2 regions of the Streptomyces sp. NPDC111520 genome follow, and region 1 is predicted to be linked to the other one. Evidence: predicted binding sites of a transcription regulator. Region 1 holds the regulator's gene; the other holds the start of a gene.
The links. Region 1 encodes HspR, which represses chaperone genes until heat shock. Its sites were predicted from a motif close to TTGAGNNNNNNNNNCTCAA; they were not measured.
Positions count from the first base shown of each region.

Region 2: lon (endopeptidase La) is a predicted target of HspR. The motif match lies at 4,315-4,333, and genes of this name have one in related genera.

Region 1 is NZ_JBVKBW010000002.1:127,958-135,386, forward strand. It holds gene ACZ7MY_RS04595 ((Fe-S)-binding protein) at 1-1,452, opposite strand, end outside; gene dnaK (molecular chaperone DnaK) at 1,797-3,641, shown strand; gene grpE (nucleotide exchange factor GrpE) at 3,638-4,309, shown strand; gene dnaJ (molecular chaperone DnaJ) at 4,343-5,524, shown strand; gene ACZ7MY_RS04615 (heat shock protein transcriptional repressor HspR) at 5,529-5,993, shown strand; gene ACZ7MY_RS04620 (PIN domain-containing protein) at 6,001-6,546, opposite strand; gene ACZ7MY_RS04625 (ImmA/IrrE family metallo-endopeptidase) at 6,543-7,429, opposite strand, start outside.
Region 2 is NZ_JBVKBW010000006.1:550,796-558,224, forward strand. It holds gene ACZ7MY_RS17370 (hypothetical protein) at 263-1,108, shown strand; gene ACZ7MY_RS17375 (MarR family winged helix-turn-helix transcriptional regulator) at 1,160-1,576, opposite strand; gene lon (endopeptidase La) at 1,824-4,292, opposite strand; gene ACZ7MY_RS17385 (RNA polymerase sigma factor) at 4,785-5,357, shown strand; gene ACZ7MY_RS17390 (zf-HC2 domain-containing protein) at 5,351-6,199, shown strand; gene ACZ7MY_RS17395 (ABC transporter ATP-binding protein) at 6,196-6,981, shown strand; gene ACZ7MY_RS17400 (hypothetical protein) at 6,978-7,429, shown strand, end outside.

The DNA.
Region 1 (7,429 bases):
GCAGCCGACCCAGTAGAGGTACTCGACCTCGGTGAGGTCCTCGATGTCCTCGCCCACGACGGGGACCTCGAAGTCGACCTCCTTGACCCACGCCAGGCGCTGCTTCTTGGGCAGGCCCCAGGGGTTGCCCTTCTTCTCCAGGTTCTTGAGCATCGTGCCCGCCTCGGACGGGAACGCGGACTCGATCATCACCTGGTAGCGGCGCATGTCGACGATGTGGTCGATGTGCTCGATGTCCACCGGGCACTGCTCGACGCAGGCGCCGCAGGTGGTGCAGGACCACAGGACGTCCGGGTCGATGACGCCGTTCTCCTCGGCGGTGCCGACCAGCGGGCGCTCGGCCTCGGCGAGGGCCGCCGCGGGGACGGCTGCGAGCTGCTCCTCGGAGGCCTTCTCCTCGCCCTCCATGGTCTTGCCGCCGCCGGCCAGCAGGTAGGGCGCCTTGGCGTGCGCGTGGTCGCGCAGCGACATGATCAGCAGCTTGGGGGAGAGCGGCTTGCCGGTGTTCCAGGCGGGGCACTGCGACTGGCAGCGGCCGCACTCGGTGCAGGTGGAGAAGTCGAGGATGCCCTTCCAGGAGAACTGCTCCACCTGGCTGACGCCGAAGACGTCGTCCTCGCCCGGGTCCTCGAAGTCGATCGGCTTGCCGCCGGAGGCCATCGGCAGCAGGGCGCCGAGCGCCACGGCGCCGTCGGCGTTCCGCTTGAACCAGATGTTCGGGAAGGCCAGGAAGCGGTGCCAGGCGACGCCCATGTCGGTCCTGAGGCCGACCGTGATCATCCAGATGAACGAGGTCCCGATCTTGATCATCGCGGTCAGGTAGACCAGGTTCTGCAGCGTGCCGACGCCCAGCCCCCTGAAGGCCGCGACCAGCGGGTACGAGGCGAAGTAGGCGGCCTCGTAGCCGTGCACCTCCGCGAGGGCGCCCTCCAGGCCGCGCAGCGTCATGATGGCGAGGCCGATGATGAGGATGACGGACTCGACGAAGTAGGCCTGGCCGGTGTTGGAGCCCGCGAAGCGGGACTTGCGGCCGGCCCGGCCCGGCCGGGACAGCTGGCGGATCGTGATCAGGGTGAGGATGCCGAGCGTGGTCATCAGGCCGATGAACTCGACGAACACCTCGTACGGCAGCCAGTGGCCGATGACCGGCAGCGCCCAGTCGGCGACGAACAGCTGGCCGAAGGCGTTCACCAGGGTGAGCACGAGCGAGAAGAAGCCGATGGCGACGAACCAGTGGGCGACGCCGACCACGCCCCAGCGGTTCATGCGGGTGTGGCCGAGGAACTCCCGGACGACCGTGACGGTGCGTGCGCGCCAGTCGTCCGTGCGGGTGCCCGCGGGGACGTCCTGGCCGAGTCGTACGAACCGGTAGATCTGGGCGATGGCGCGGCTGAACAGCGCAACGCCGACCACGGCGAGTACCAGCGACACGATGATCGCGGCGAGTTGCATTTCGGGGCTCCTCGGACCTGCGAGAGCGGAGGCTCGGGGCTGATGCCCGGCTGAATACTAAGCAGTAACTTATTCGGTTCTCCTGAGACTACCCAGTATCGGCGTACGTGCGCAGCCGCGCCGCCGGTGATCTGTGTCGCTGAGGGGTGCCTTCCCCGGGCGTCCCGCGGCCCCCGGAGGCCGCGGGACGCCCGGGAGCCGCCGCGGTCGCTCGCCGTGGCCGCCCGTGCGCGGAGGGCTGGCGCATAAGTTGAGTCGCCACGACTCAGGTCTGTTGACAGAGTGGGAGCTGTGCGGCACCCTTGAGCCAGTTCCACTCAAGTAGGCAGCTGGAGGAATCCACCATGGCACGTGCGGTCGGCATCGACCTGGGCACGACTAACTCCGTCGTCAGCGTTCTCGAAGGCGGCGAGCCCACCGTCATCACCAACGCCGAGGGTGCCAGGACCACGCCGTCCGTCGTCGCCTTCGCCAAGAACGGCGAGGTGCTCGTCGGCGAGGTCGCCAAGCGCCAGGCCGTCACCAACGTCGACAGGACCGTCCGGTCGGTCAAGCGCCACATGGGCACCGACTGGAAGATCAACCTGGACGGCAAGGACTTCAACCCGCAGCAGATGAGCGCCTTCATCCTGCAGAAGCTGAAGCGTGACGCCGAGGCCTACCTGGGCGAGAAGGTGACCGACGCGGTCATCACCGTCCCGGCGTACTTCAACGACTCGGAGCGCCAGGCCACCAAGGAGGCCGGCGAGATCGCGGGCCTGAACGTCCTGCGCATCGTCAACGAGCCCACGGCCGCCGCCCTGGCGTACGGCCTGGACAAGGACGACCAGACCATCCTCGTCTTCGACCTCGGTGGCGGCACCTTCGACGTCTCGCTGCTGGAGATCGGCGACGGCGTCGTCGAGGTGAAGGCCACCAACGGCGACAACCACCTCGGTGGTGACGACTGGGACCAGCGCATCGTCGACTACCTGGTGAAGCAGTTCGCCTCGGGTCACGGCGTGGACCTGTCCAAGGACAAGATGGCGCTGCAGCGTCTGCGCGAGGCCGCCGAGAAGGCGAAGATCGAGCTGTCCTCGTCCACCGAGACCTCGATCAACCTGCCCTACATCACGGCGTCCGCCGAGGGCCCGCTGCACCTGGACGAGAAGCTCACCCGCGCCCAGTTCCAGCAGCTCTCCTCGGACCTGCTGGAGCGCTGCAAGATCCCGTTCCACAACGTGATCAAGGACGCGGGCATCCAGCTCTCCGAGATCGACCACGTCGTCCTCGTCGGCGGCTCGACCCGCATGCCGGCCGTCGCCGAGCTCGTCAAGGAGCTGACCGGCGGTCAGGACGCCAACAAGGGCGTCAACCCGGACGAGGTCGTCGCCATCGGCGCCGCGCTCCAGGCCGGTGTCCTCAAGGGCGAGGTCAAGGACGTCCTGCTCCTCGACGTCACCCCGCTGTCCCTCGGCATCGAGACCAAGGGCGGCATCATGACCAAGCTGATCGAGCGCAACACCACGATCCCGACCAAGCGTTCGGAGATCTTCACCACGGCCGAGGACAACCAGCCGTCGGTGCAGATCCAGGTCTACCAGGGTGAGCGCGAGATCGCGGCGTACAACAAGAAGCTCGGCATGTTCGAGCTGACCGGCCTGCCGCCGGCCCCGCGCGGCATCCCGCAGATCGAGGTCGCCTTCGACATCGACGCCAACGGCATCATGCACGTCTCCGCCAAGGACCTCGGTACCGGCAAGGAGCAGCGCATGACCGTCACCGGTGGCTCCGCGCTGCCGAAGGACGACATCGACCGCATGATGCGCGAGGCCGAGCAGTACGCGGACGAGGACCACAAGCGCCGCGAGTCCGCCGAGACCCGCAACCAGGCCGAGGGGCTCGTCTACCAGACCGAGAAGTTCCTCAAGGACAACGAGGACAAGGTCCCCGGTGACGTCAAGACCGAGGTCGAGGCGGCTGTCGAGGACCTCAAGGAGAAGCTGAAGGGCGAGGACTCCGCCGCCATCCGCGAGGCCACCGAGAAGGTCGCCGCCACCTCGCAGAAGCTGGGCCAGGCGCTGTACGCCAACGCCCAGGCCGAGGGCGGCGCGGCCGGTGCCGCCGGTGCCGCGGGCGGGGCCCAGGCCGACGACGACGTCGTCGACGCCGAGATCGTCGACGAGGACAAGAAGGACGGTGCCGCGTGACGGAGGAGACCCCGGGCTTCGAAGAGGAGCCTGTCGTCCCCTCTGCCGAGGCCGGTTCCACCTCGCCGGGGGAGTCCCCCGGCGAGGCGGGGCCCGGCGCCGGGTCCGCCGACCAGGCGGGCCCGGCGGCCCCGGCCGGGGACGCGAACACAGGCGTCGCTCTGCAGGCGCAGCTGGACCAGGTGCGTACGGCGCTCGGTGAGCGCACGGCGGACCTCCAGCGGCTCCAGGCGGAGTACCAGAACTACCGCCGCCGGGTGGAGCGGGACCGGATCGCGGTCCGCGAGATCGCGATCGCGAACCTGCTCACCGAGCTGCTCCCGGTGCTCGACGACATCGGCCGGGCCCGGGACCACAAGGAGCTGGTCGGCGGGTTCAAGTCGGTCGGCGAGTCCCTGGAGACGGTCGCGGCCAAGATGGGCCTGCAGCAGTTCGGCAAGGAGGGCGAGCCCTTCGACCCGCTGGTGCACGAGGCCCTGATGCACAGTTACTCGCCGGACGTCACTCAGACGACCTGCGTGCAGATCCTGCAGCCCGGGTATCGCATCGGTGAACGCACCATCCGCCCCGCGCGGGTGGCCGTCGCCGAGCCCCAGCCGGGCTCGCAGGGCACGCAGAAGAACGACGACACGGCGGACGAGGAGAACGGTGGCCCGGAGCAGGGCTGACGTGGGTGGCGGACGGAAGGAGGGACGCCGGGGATGAGCATCAGCAGGGACCTGTTCGAGAAGGACCTCTACAAGGTCCTCGGCGTCCCGAAGGACGCCACCGAGGCGGAGATCAAGAAGGCGTACCGGAAGCTCGCCCGCGAGTTCCACCCGGACGCCAACAAGGGCGACGCCAAGGCCGAGGAGCGCTTCAAGGAGATCTCCGAGGCCAATGACGTCCTGTCGGACCCCAAGCGCCGCAAGGAGTACGACGAGGGCCGCGCCCTCTTCGGCAACGGCGGCTTCCGTCCCGGCCCGGCCGGCGCGGGCGGGTTCGGCTTCGACCTCGGTGACCTCTTCGGCGGTGGCCCCGGCGGCACCGCCCCCCAGGGCGGCGGCTTCGGCGGCGGCCTCGGCGACGTGTTCGGCGGGCTGTTCAACCGCGGTGCGGGAGGCACGACCCGTACGCAGCCGCGGCGCGGCCAGGACATCGAGACCGAGGTGACGCTCAAGTTCACCGAGGCCGTCGACGGCGCCACGGTGCCGCTCAAGATGACCAGCCAGGCCCCCTGCAAGGCCTGCTCCGGCACCGGTGACAAGAACGGCACGCCGCGGGTGTGCCCGACCTGCGTCGGCACCGGCCAGGTCTCGCGCGGCGGCAGCGGCAGCTTCTCGCTCACCGACCCGTGCACGGACTGCAAGGGCCGCGGCCTGATCGCGCAGGACCCCTGCGAGGTCTGCGGCGGCAGCGGCCGGGCCCGGTCGGCGCGCACCATGCAGGTGCGCATCCCGGCCGGCGTCACCGACGGGCAGCGCATCCGGCTGCGCGGCAAGGGCGCGCCGGGCGAGCGCGGCGGCCCGGGCGGCGACCTGTACGTCACCGTGCACGTCGACGCGCACCCGGTGTTCGGGCGCAAGGCCGACAACCTCACCGTCACCGTGCCCGTCACCTTCGTGGAGGCGGCGCTGGGCGGGGAGATCAAGGTCCCGACGCTCGGCGGTCCCCCCGTGACCCTGAAGCTGCCCCCGGGCACGCCCAACGGGCGCACGCTGCGGGCCCGCGGCAAGGGCGCGGTCCGCAAGGACGGCACCCGCGGGGACCTGCTGGTCTCGATCGAGGTCGCCGTCCCGGAGGCCACCGAGGGCAAGGCGCTGGACGCCTTGGAGGCGTACCGGGAGGCGACCGCGGACACCGACCCGCGGGAAGAGCTGTTCAAGGCCGCGAAGGGAGTCTGAGCCGATGAACACGAGCGGCGGCATGCGTGGCGGACGGGGCCGCAACCCGTACGAGCTGACCGACGAATCACCCGTCTACGTCATCTCGGTGGCGGCCCAGCTCTCCGGGCTGCACCCCCAGACGCTGCGCCAGTACGACCGCCTCGGCCTGGTCTCGCCCGACCGCACGGCCGGGCGCGGCCGTCGTTATTCGGCTCGTGACATCGAACTCCTGCGCGAGGTTCAGCGGCTCTCCCAGGACGAGGGCATCAACCTGGCGGGCATCAAGCGCATCATCGAACTGGAGAACCAGGTGGCGGCCCTGCAGTCGCGGGTCGCCGAGCTCTCCGCGGCCCTCGAGGGCGCGGCGGCGGCCATGCAGCAGCGCGAGGCCGCCGTCCACGCCTCCTACCGGCGTGACCTGGTGCCCTACCAGGACGTCCAGCAGACCTCCGCGCTGGTGGTGTGGCGGCCCAAGCGGCCGGAATGAGCCGGGTCTAGGTCCCCGTCAGGTCCTCGGGACCCCGCGAGACGCGGTGCAGACGGCGCCCGGAGGCGACCATCGCCTCCAGCAGCCGGTGGCCCTCCGCCGCGGGGACGAGCCTCTCGGCGCAGGCCTGACGCATCAGGTCGAAGGTCTCCTTGGTGGTGATCCCGCGCCGCCGCGCGAAGTCGCGGGCCGAGCGGTCGTCGGTGATCCAGACCGAGCCCCGGAACTCGCGCCGCCGGGTGATCAGCACACAGGTCTCGGCCTCGCCGAGGTGCTTGGTCGGCAAGTGGGACGAGCCGCCGAAGACCGCCCGGCGCAGCCGGTCCACCTCCCGCAGTTCGGCGCCCTCGGTGATCTCCACGGGCTCGCCGAGCCACCCGGCCTCCGCCAGCCCGGCCAGCCGCGGCAGGAAGCGCGCGGAGCGGGCGGCCTCCCAGGCCACGGCCTGGGTCCAGCGTCCGCGGCCGTCCAGCACCTTCTCCAGCAGGAGCAGCCGGTCGACGGCGGCGAAGTTGCACAGCACGGTGTTGTCGGGGAACCACCACGTGGTCATGGCTGGAAGACCAGGTCCCCTTCTTCCGCGTCCTGGTGCTCGACGCCGTTGCCCGGCGGCGGTTCGGGCGCGAGGAGTCCGTGCAGCCGCTCCACGTCGGTGTCCAGCAGCGCGGCCAACGGGCGCAGGGTCGTCTCCCCCGCCAGGTAGGCCTTGTACAACTCCGAGGCGACACGGGGCGGGAAGCGTTCCGCCGAGGCCCGCGAGGCCTGCTTCTGGTACGCGTCGCCGGCGCCCGCGAGCAGGTGGCAGGACTCCGTGGTGAGGGCGCGCAGTTGCTTGCGGCGTGCGGCGTCGACCAGGCCGAGTTGGTGCAGCCGCGCGGCGAGCGCGCTCGGTGACACGCGGAAGCGGACGACCAGCCGCTCGAAGGAGGGGTCCGTCAGCTCGCCCTCCGCGGCGGCGGCCTCGGTCAACTCCCGCGCGGGCATCAGCAGGTGCGAGGCGAAGACGTTGGCCCGTACCTCGGCCAGGTCCTTCTGCCGGCCCGGGGCGACACGGGACTCGACCACGACACTGCGGGCGTCCCTGGCGAGGATGTGGCAGAGCTCGTGGGCCAGGGTGAAGCGCTGCCGCGTCCACAGGTCGGTGGGTGCGAGGAGGACGAGGCGGAAGGAGTCGGCCTGCCACGCGAGTCCGTCCACACCCCGGGGAAGACCGGTGATGGCGACGTCCACCCCGAAGAGGTCCTCCATCGCCGCGATCAGCTCGTCCGTGGCCAGTTCCGCGGCCGGCAGCCGCTCCAGCACCTGCGCGGCCAGCCGCTCGCCCTGCGCCGCGTACCGCTCCGCCGCCGCGTCCACCTCCGGCACGGCGGGCAGCTCCCTCGCGCGGCCCAGCAGCTCCAGCACCTCGTAGGCGTCGGCGAACCGCGCCGCGACCT
Region 2 (7,429 bases), on a different contig from region 1:
CATCGTCCCGACCTTCTCAGGCCGACCCGGAATGCAGATGTGCGTCCCCCGCCTCGACACTCGAACGAGTGAATCGCACGGACAAGTTGACGTTCAACTCCCCCGCACGATCGTTACGCGCCCACCTCCGCGCCGGGCGGTCCCGGAACTGGCATCGGAGCCGCCGTCCTGGCAGGATGCGCACCTTCACCGACCGGTAACCCCCGGCGGGCGCCCCCGGGGTTCGAACAGCTCCCCCGGGCGGCTGCTGCAGACTGGCCGCATGCGCATCGAGACGGCCACCGAGCCCGGCGACCCGGGACGCCCCAACGAGGACTTCGTGGCAGTGGCCATGCCCGCGTCAGGCGGCGGCGGTTCACTGGTCCTGCTGGACGGCGTCACCCCTCCCGACGGCCCCACGGGGTGCCGCCACGACGTGCCCTGGTACGTCTCCCAGCTGGGCGGATCCATGATCGAACTGTCCGTTTCGCCCACGGCCCCGAGCCTGGCGCAGTGTCTCGCGGAAGCCGTCCTGCGCACCGCCGACGCGCACCGCGAAACCTGTGACCTTTATCACCGCCGCACCCCCCAGGCGACCGTGGTGGCGGTCCGGTGGAATGCGGACACCGTGGAGCATCTGGTGCTATCCGACTCGGTGTTGCTCATCGAGGACACCGCAGGTCAGGTCGGTGCCGTGCGCGACGACCGGCTCGACCGGCTGCCCCCTCCGCTGCCCGCGCTGCGCGCCGCGGTGCGCGCCCTGCCGCGCGGCACGGCCGCCCGCGCCGAGGCCGCCGCCGAGTACGGGCGGGCCGTGGAGGCCCTGCGCAACGCCGAGGGCGGCTTCTTCACCGCGGCGGCGGACCCCGCGGTCGCCGCCCGTGCCGTCACGGGCAGCCGGCCACGCTCACGGGTCCGCGCGGTCGCGGCCCTCACGGACGGCGCCGCCCGCCTGGTCGAGGTCTTCCACGAGCACGCCTGGCAGGACACGTTCACCCTGCTGCGCAAGGCCGGGCCCGGGGAACTCCTGCGGCGGGTGCGCGCGGCGGAGTCCGCGGACCCGGACGGCACCCGCTTCCCGCGCGGCAAGGTGCGCGACGACGCGACCGCGGTGTTCGCGCGGTGGTGACGGCGGCGTGGCCGCGCGCCGGGCGGGGACAGGCGCGGGTCGCGCGCCCTCCTACTCCTGCGAGGCGTTCAACTGACCCAGCAGCCGGGCCAGTTCGCGCAGCTCGTCCCGGTCCCAGTTGCGGAGCCGGTTGACGTAGCGCGCCCGGCGCGCCTGCCGGACGCGCGAGAAGCGCTCGGCGCCCTCGGCCGTCAGCTGCACCAGGAAGGCCCGCCCGTCGGCCGGGTCGGGTTCGCGGCGGAGGAGCCCCAGCACTTCCAGGGCGCGCAGTTGACGGCTCATCGTGGCCTTGCCGACCCCGAAGTAGCCGGCGAGCACGGTGGCCCGCTCGGGGCCCGTCTCGGCGAGCCGGGCGAGGATCCCGTACGCCGCGGGCTCCAGTTCCGGATGGACCTCCCGGGCCATCTCGCCGGAGGAGGCGCGGGCCCGCCGCAGCAGGACGGTGAGCTCGCGTTCGAGCGCCTCCATCACGGGGTCCGCCTCCCTGGGGGAGCCGGCGGTTCCGGCCACCTGGTCACCCGCCTTCCGTCGTGAAAACTTCTCGTCTCCGGCCGCCCTGTGCGCAGCGTGCCCAGTATTTCGCAGGCCGGCGCCAACGGCGTGACCAGGGGCCCTTCCGTGCGCCGGTGTCCTGCCGGGAAGGCCGGACGCACGGGAGCGGCCCCTCCTCAGGCCGTGGGAGGGGCCGCTCTCGTTCACCCGGTCAGGGCCTGGTTCAGGCCGCGACCGGGGGCTCCTCCGCCGAAGGCAGGGGGCCGGCCTCCAGCCCGGAGTCCGCGCCGGTGCCGGCGGGCTCCAGGGCCAGCTTGAGCACGTGCCGGACGTCGGAGACCGCGTGGACCTCCAGCTTCTCCAGCACCTCGGCGGGGACGTCGTCCAGGTCCGCCTCGTTCCGCTTGGGGATCACCACGGTGGTGATCCCGGCGCGGTGCGCCGCCAGCAGCTTCTGCTTGACGCCGCCGATGGGCAGCACGCGCCCGGTCAGCGACACCTCGCCGGTCATCGCCACGTCGGTACGGACCCGGCGCCCCGACAGGAGCGAGGCCAGCGCGGTCGTCATGGTGACACCCGCGCTCGGGCCGTCCTTGGGGACCGCGCCCGCGGGGACGTGGATGTGGACCCCGCGCTCCTTCAGGTCACCGACCGGCAGTTCCAGTTCGGCGCCGTGCGAGCGCAGGAAGGAGAGCGCGATCTGCGCGGACTCCTTCATCACGTCGCCCAGCTGACCGGTGAGCTGCAGTCCGCTGCCACCGGTCTCCGGGTCCGCCAGCGACGCCTCGATGTAGAGGACGTCGCCGCCGGCGCCGGTGACCGCCAGACCCGTGGACACGCCCGGCACCGCCGTGCGCCGCTCCTGCGGGTCCTGCGCGGACTCCGGCACGTGGTGCGGACGGCCGATCAGGTCCCGCAGGGTCTCGGCGGTGACGGTGAACGGCAGCTCTCGCTCGCCGAGTTCGTGCTTGGCCGCGACCTTCCGCAGGATGCGGGCGAGCGACCGCTCCAGGGTGCGCACGCCCGCCTCGCGGGTGTACTCCCCGGCCAGCTTGCGCAGGGCCGCGTCGTCGACCGTCACCTCGTCCTCGCCGAGTCCGGCCAGCTCGCGCTGGCGCGGCAGCAGGTGGTCACGGGCGATGACGACCTTCTCGTCCTCGGTGTAGCCGTCCAGCCGCACCAGCTCCATGCGGTCCAGCAGCGGCTCCGGGATGGCCTCCAGGACGTTGGCGGTGGCGAGGAACACCACGTCGCTCAGGTCCAGTTCGACCTCCAGGTAGTGGTCCCGGAAGGTGTGGTTCTGCGCCGGGTCCAGCACCTCCAGCAGGGCCGCGGACGGGTCGCCGCGGTAGTCGGAGCCCACCTTGTCGATCTCGTCCAGCAGGACCACCGGGTTCATCGACCCGGCCTCCTTGATGGCGCGCACCAGCCGGCCGGGCAGCGCGCCGACGTAGGTGCGCCGGTGGCCGCGGATCTCCGCCTCGTCCCGGACGCCGCCGAGCGCCACGCGCACGAACTTCCGCCCCATCGCGCGGGCCACGGACTCGCCGAGCGAGGTCTTGCCGACACCGGGCGGGCCCACAAGGGCCAGCACCGCGCCTCCGCGACGGCCGCCGACGACCCCGAGCCCGCGGTCGGTGCGGCGCTTGCGCACGGCCAGGTACTCGGTGATGCGCTCCTTCACGTCCTCCAGGCCCGCGTGGTCGGCGTCCAGCACCGCCCGCGCGCCGGGGATGTCGTAGGCGTCCTCCGTCGTGGTGTTCCACGGCAGCTCCAGGACGGTGTCCAGCCAGGTGCGGATCCAGCTGCCCTCGGGGGACGCGTCGCTGGACCGCTCCAGCTTCTCGACCTCCTTCAGGGCGGCCTCGCGCACCTTCTCGGGCAGGTCGGCGGCCTCGACGCGGGAACGGTAGTCGTCCGCCTCGTCCTCCGGGTCGCCGTTCAGCTCGGCCAGCTCCTTGCGGACGGCCTGCAGCTGCTGCCGCAGCAGGAACTCGCGCTGCTGCTTCTCCATCCCCTCCTGGACGTCCTTGCGGATGGTCTCCGCGACGTCCTGCTCGGCCAGGTGGTCGCGCAGCCACTGCGTGGCGAGCCTCAGCCGGGCGACCGGGTCCACGGTCTCCAGCAGCTCGACGCGCTGCTTGGTGGTGAGGAAGCCCGAGTAGCCGGCGTTGTCGGCCAGCTGCGAGACGTCCTCGATCTGCTGGACGCGGTCCACGATCTGCCAGGCCCCGCGCTTGCGCAGCCAGCTGGTGGCCAGGGCCTTGTACTCCTTCATGAGCTCCGCGACGGTGCCGGGAGCCTCGGCGGGCACCGGCTCGGCGAGCTCGGTCCCCTCCACCCACAGGGCGGCGCCCGGTCCGGTCGTGCCGGCGCCGATGCGCACGCGGCCGACGCCGCGGATCACCGCGCCGGGATCGCCGTCCGACAGCCGTCCCACCTGCTCGACGGTGCCCAGCGTGCCCACGCCCGCGTAGTCGCCGTCCACCCGGGGAACGAGCAGCACCCGCGGCTTGTTGCCGACACCGGGCAGACCGGACCGCTGCGCGGCCTGGGCCGCCTCGACCGCGGCACGCGCCTCGGCGTCGGTCAGGTCCACCGGCACGACCATGCCGGGCAGGACCACCGCGTCGTCGAGGGGCAGCACGGGCAGGGTGAGCGGCGCGAACGCCGACGAAGACGATTGAGCCATTATCTCTCCCTAAGCAATCAAGTTGAGCTATGCAGACTCAATGCATCTGATGCCCCTCGTGTTCCCCAGCCCCTGTTCGCTCTGAGCGATCGGCCACCCGCCAGGCACGGACGCCCCGCTGGAGCGGTCCCGCCCCCGGCGCCCGCCGTGCGCGCAGGGCACCCCACGGACCGTCACCGACCTCCACTTCCCCGGAAGCCGGGGCCTTTCGGCGCGCGACAAGTCAGGGCGGCACCAAGGCGACGCCCACACCACGGCCGGCCACCTTGCGCCGGCCCGCGTCCGTCTCCGGCACCGACGCCACGGACCTCCGTCCGCGCCACACGCCCGTCACCGACGCCGGACACCCCCGGGCCGACCGAACAGACGTCCCCTAAGGCCGCGACGAGACCGACCGGCACCAAGGAGACGCCGAAGCGCACACGGGGGCGGCCGCACGAGAACCGTGCGAGGGAGCGGGGGCGATAGAGGGGTGTGAGACTCTTCCGGCCCATGAGCCACGAGCCCCCCGGGGACGACGCGCTGCTGCGCGCGGTCGCCCGGGGTGACGCCCAGGCCCTCGCGGACCTGTACGACCGACATTCCGGCTGGTTGCACGCCCGGCTCACCCGGCGCTGCTCCGACCCCGAGACCGTCCGCGAGGTGCTGCAGGACACCTTCGTCACGGCCTGGCGCTCGGCGGGCGGCCACGGCGGCGGTGCCGTGGGCGGCTGGCTCTGGGTGATCGCCGTCCGGCGGCTGGCGGACGCCCGCCGCGCCGCCGTACGGGCCGGCACCCGCGACCTGCTGGCCGCGCGGACGCACGAATCCGGTACCGCCCCGTCGGCCGAGGAGGACGTCCTCGCCGGGCTGGAGTACGGCGACGTGGGCGCGGCACTCGACCGGATCTCCCCCGAGTTGCGGGACGTGCTGCGGGCCACCGTGGTCGACGGCCTCACCACCCGGGAGACCGCGCGCCTGCTCGGCATACCGGAGGGGACCGTCAAGACCCGCGCCTCCCGGGCCCGCCGCGAACTGCGCGCCGCCCTCGTCGCCCTCGGCCCCGCAGGAGGAGCCGCATGCTGAACCCCCGTCGCACCCCCGCCGCGCCGCCCGCGGACCGGACCGGCTGGCACGTGCCGGACGCTGCTGCCGCCGCCTACGCCGACGGCACCCTCGCCGACTCCGCCGCGTGGTCGGTGGACAAGCACCTGGAGTCCTGCACGGCCTGCGCCACCCGGCTCTCCGCGCTGGTCAGGGCGGGCGACGCGGGCCCACTCCTCGCCGGCGTCCGCGAGGCCGTCCTCGCCTCGGCCGCGCCGGCGCCCCGGGCCGCGCGGAGCCTTCCCTGGCGGGCGGCGCTGCGGTCCGCGCGCGTCCTGCGGCCCGCCTGGGTCGGGTCCGTACTGCTCACGCTCGCGGTCGCCGTGGCCATGTCCCGGCTGGGCGCGGCGCCGGAGGGACGCCCCTGGCTGCTGGCGCTCGCGCCGGTGCTGCCGCCCCTGGGCGTGGCGCTCGCGTACGGCAGGTACGGGGACCCGGCCCACGAACTGACCGCGTCGACGCCCTCCGGGGGGCTGCGGCTGCTGCTGACGCGCACCGGGCTGGTGCTGGCGGTGTGCGTGCCCCTGCTGAGCGCCGCCGGGGGCGTGCTCGCGGGGGCCGGGGCGGCCGTGGCCTGGCTGCTGCCGGGGCTCGTGCTGACCGGGGCCACCCTGGCGCTCGGCAGCTGGACGGGGTGCCATCGGGCCGCCGGCGCCGTCACGGCCGCCTGGCTGGGCGCCGTCACCCTGTGCGGGCTCCCCGCCGCGGCCGTGCCCCTGCTGCTCTCCCCCGCGGCGCAGCCCGCTTGGGCCGCGGCGGCCGCGGCCTGCGCCGGCCTGCTGATCCTGCGCCGTACCGCCTTCGACCACCTGGAGCGCACGTGACCACCGAGACCACCGTCCATGTGGACGGCCTGACCGTACGGCACCGGAGGACCACCGCCCTGGACGCCCTCGACCTGCGCATCGGGCGCGGCGTCCACGGGCTGCTCGGCCCCAACGGCGCCGGGAAGACCTCGCTGATCCGGGTGCTGGCCACCGTGGCGCCGTACCGCTCCGGCCGCCTGGAACTGCTGGGCCTCGATCCGGCGGTCCCCGCGGGGCGCACCTCGGTGCGGCGCCGCCTGGGCTACCTGCCGCAGGAGTTCGGCCACTACCCCGGTTTCACGGTGCGCGAGTTCGTGGCGTACATGGCCTGGCTGAAGGAGCTGCCCAAGGACGTGGTGCCCGAGGCCGTCGAGCGCGCGATGGAACGGGTCGGTCTCGCCGGGCGCGCGGACGCGCGGATCAGGACGCTGTCCGGCGGCATGGTGCGCCGGGTCGGCATCGCCCAGGCGATCGTCAACGACCCGGAGCTGCTGCTGCTCGACGAGCCGACGGCCGGCCTCGACCCGGAGCAGCGGGTGGAGTTCCGCGCGCTGCTCAGGGAACTGGGCGCCACGGCGACCGTCCTGGTCTCCACCCACCTCGTCGAGGACGTCGCCACCGCCTGCACCGAGGTGACCCTCCTCGACGAGGGGCGGGTCGCCTTCCGGGGCACCGCGGGGGAACTGGCCGCCGCCGGTGACGACGACGCGGCCGGCGACAGCCCGACCGAACGCGGCTACACGGCGGCGCTGCGCCGCCACCGCTCCGCGCGCGCCGCCTCCCTGGAGGCCGCCGTATGAGCGCCGCGGACACCCTGACCACCGCGCCGCAGGCCCCTCCCGCCGCTCCCCGTGCGCACCGCACCGAACTGCTGCGCGGGGGCGGGATGTGGGTGGGCGCCGTCCTGGCCGTGAGCGTGATCGTCGCCGTACTGGCCAGGCGGTACTTCCTGTTCGACACCTGGGCGACGACCCAGGCGGCGCTCCGTGAGGCGGGCCTGCTGCTCGGCGGTCCGCTCGCGCTCGCCGCGGGCTGCCGGCAGGGCGGCCGCGAGCACCGGCGCGACACCGGCGACCTGCTCGCCTCCGCCGCGCGGTCGCCGCTGCGCAGGGCACTCGTGGCGGCCCTGCCGTCGGTGACCTGGCCGGTGCTGGGCTACCTGGCGGCGACCGCCGTCTGCCTGGGGGTGCTGCTGCCGTACGCGTCCTACGGGCACCCCGTCTGGCACCTGGCGGCGGTGGACGCGGT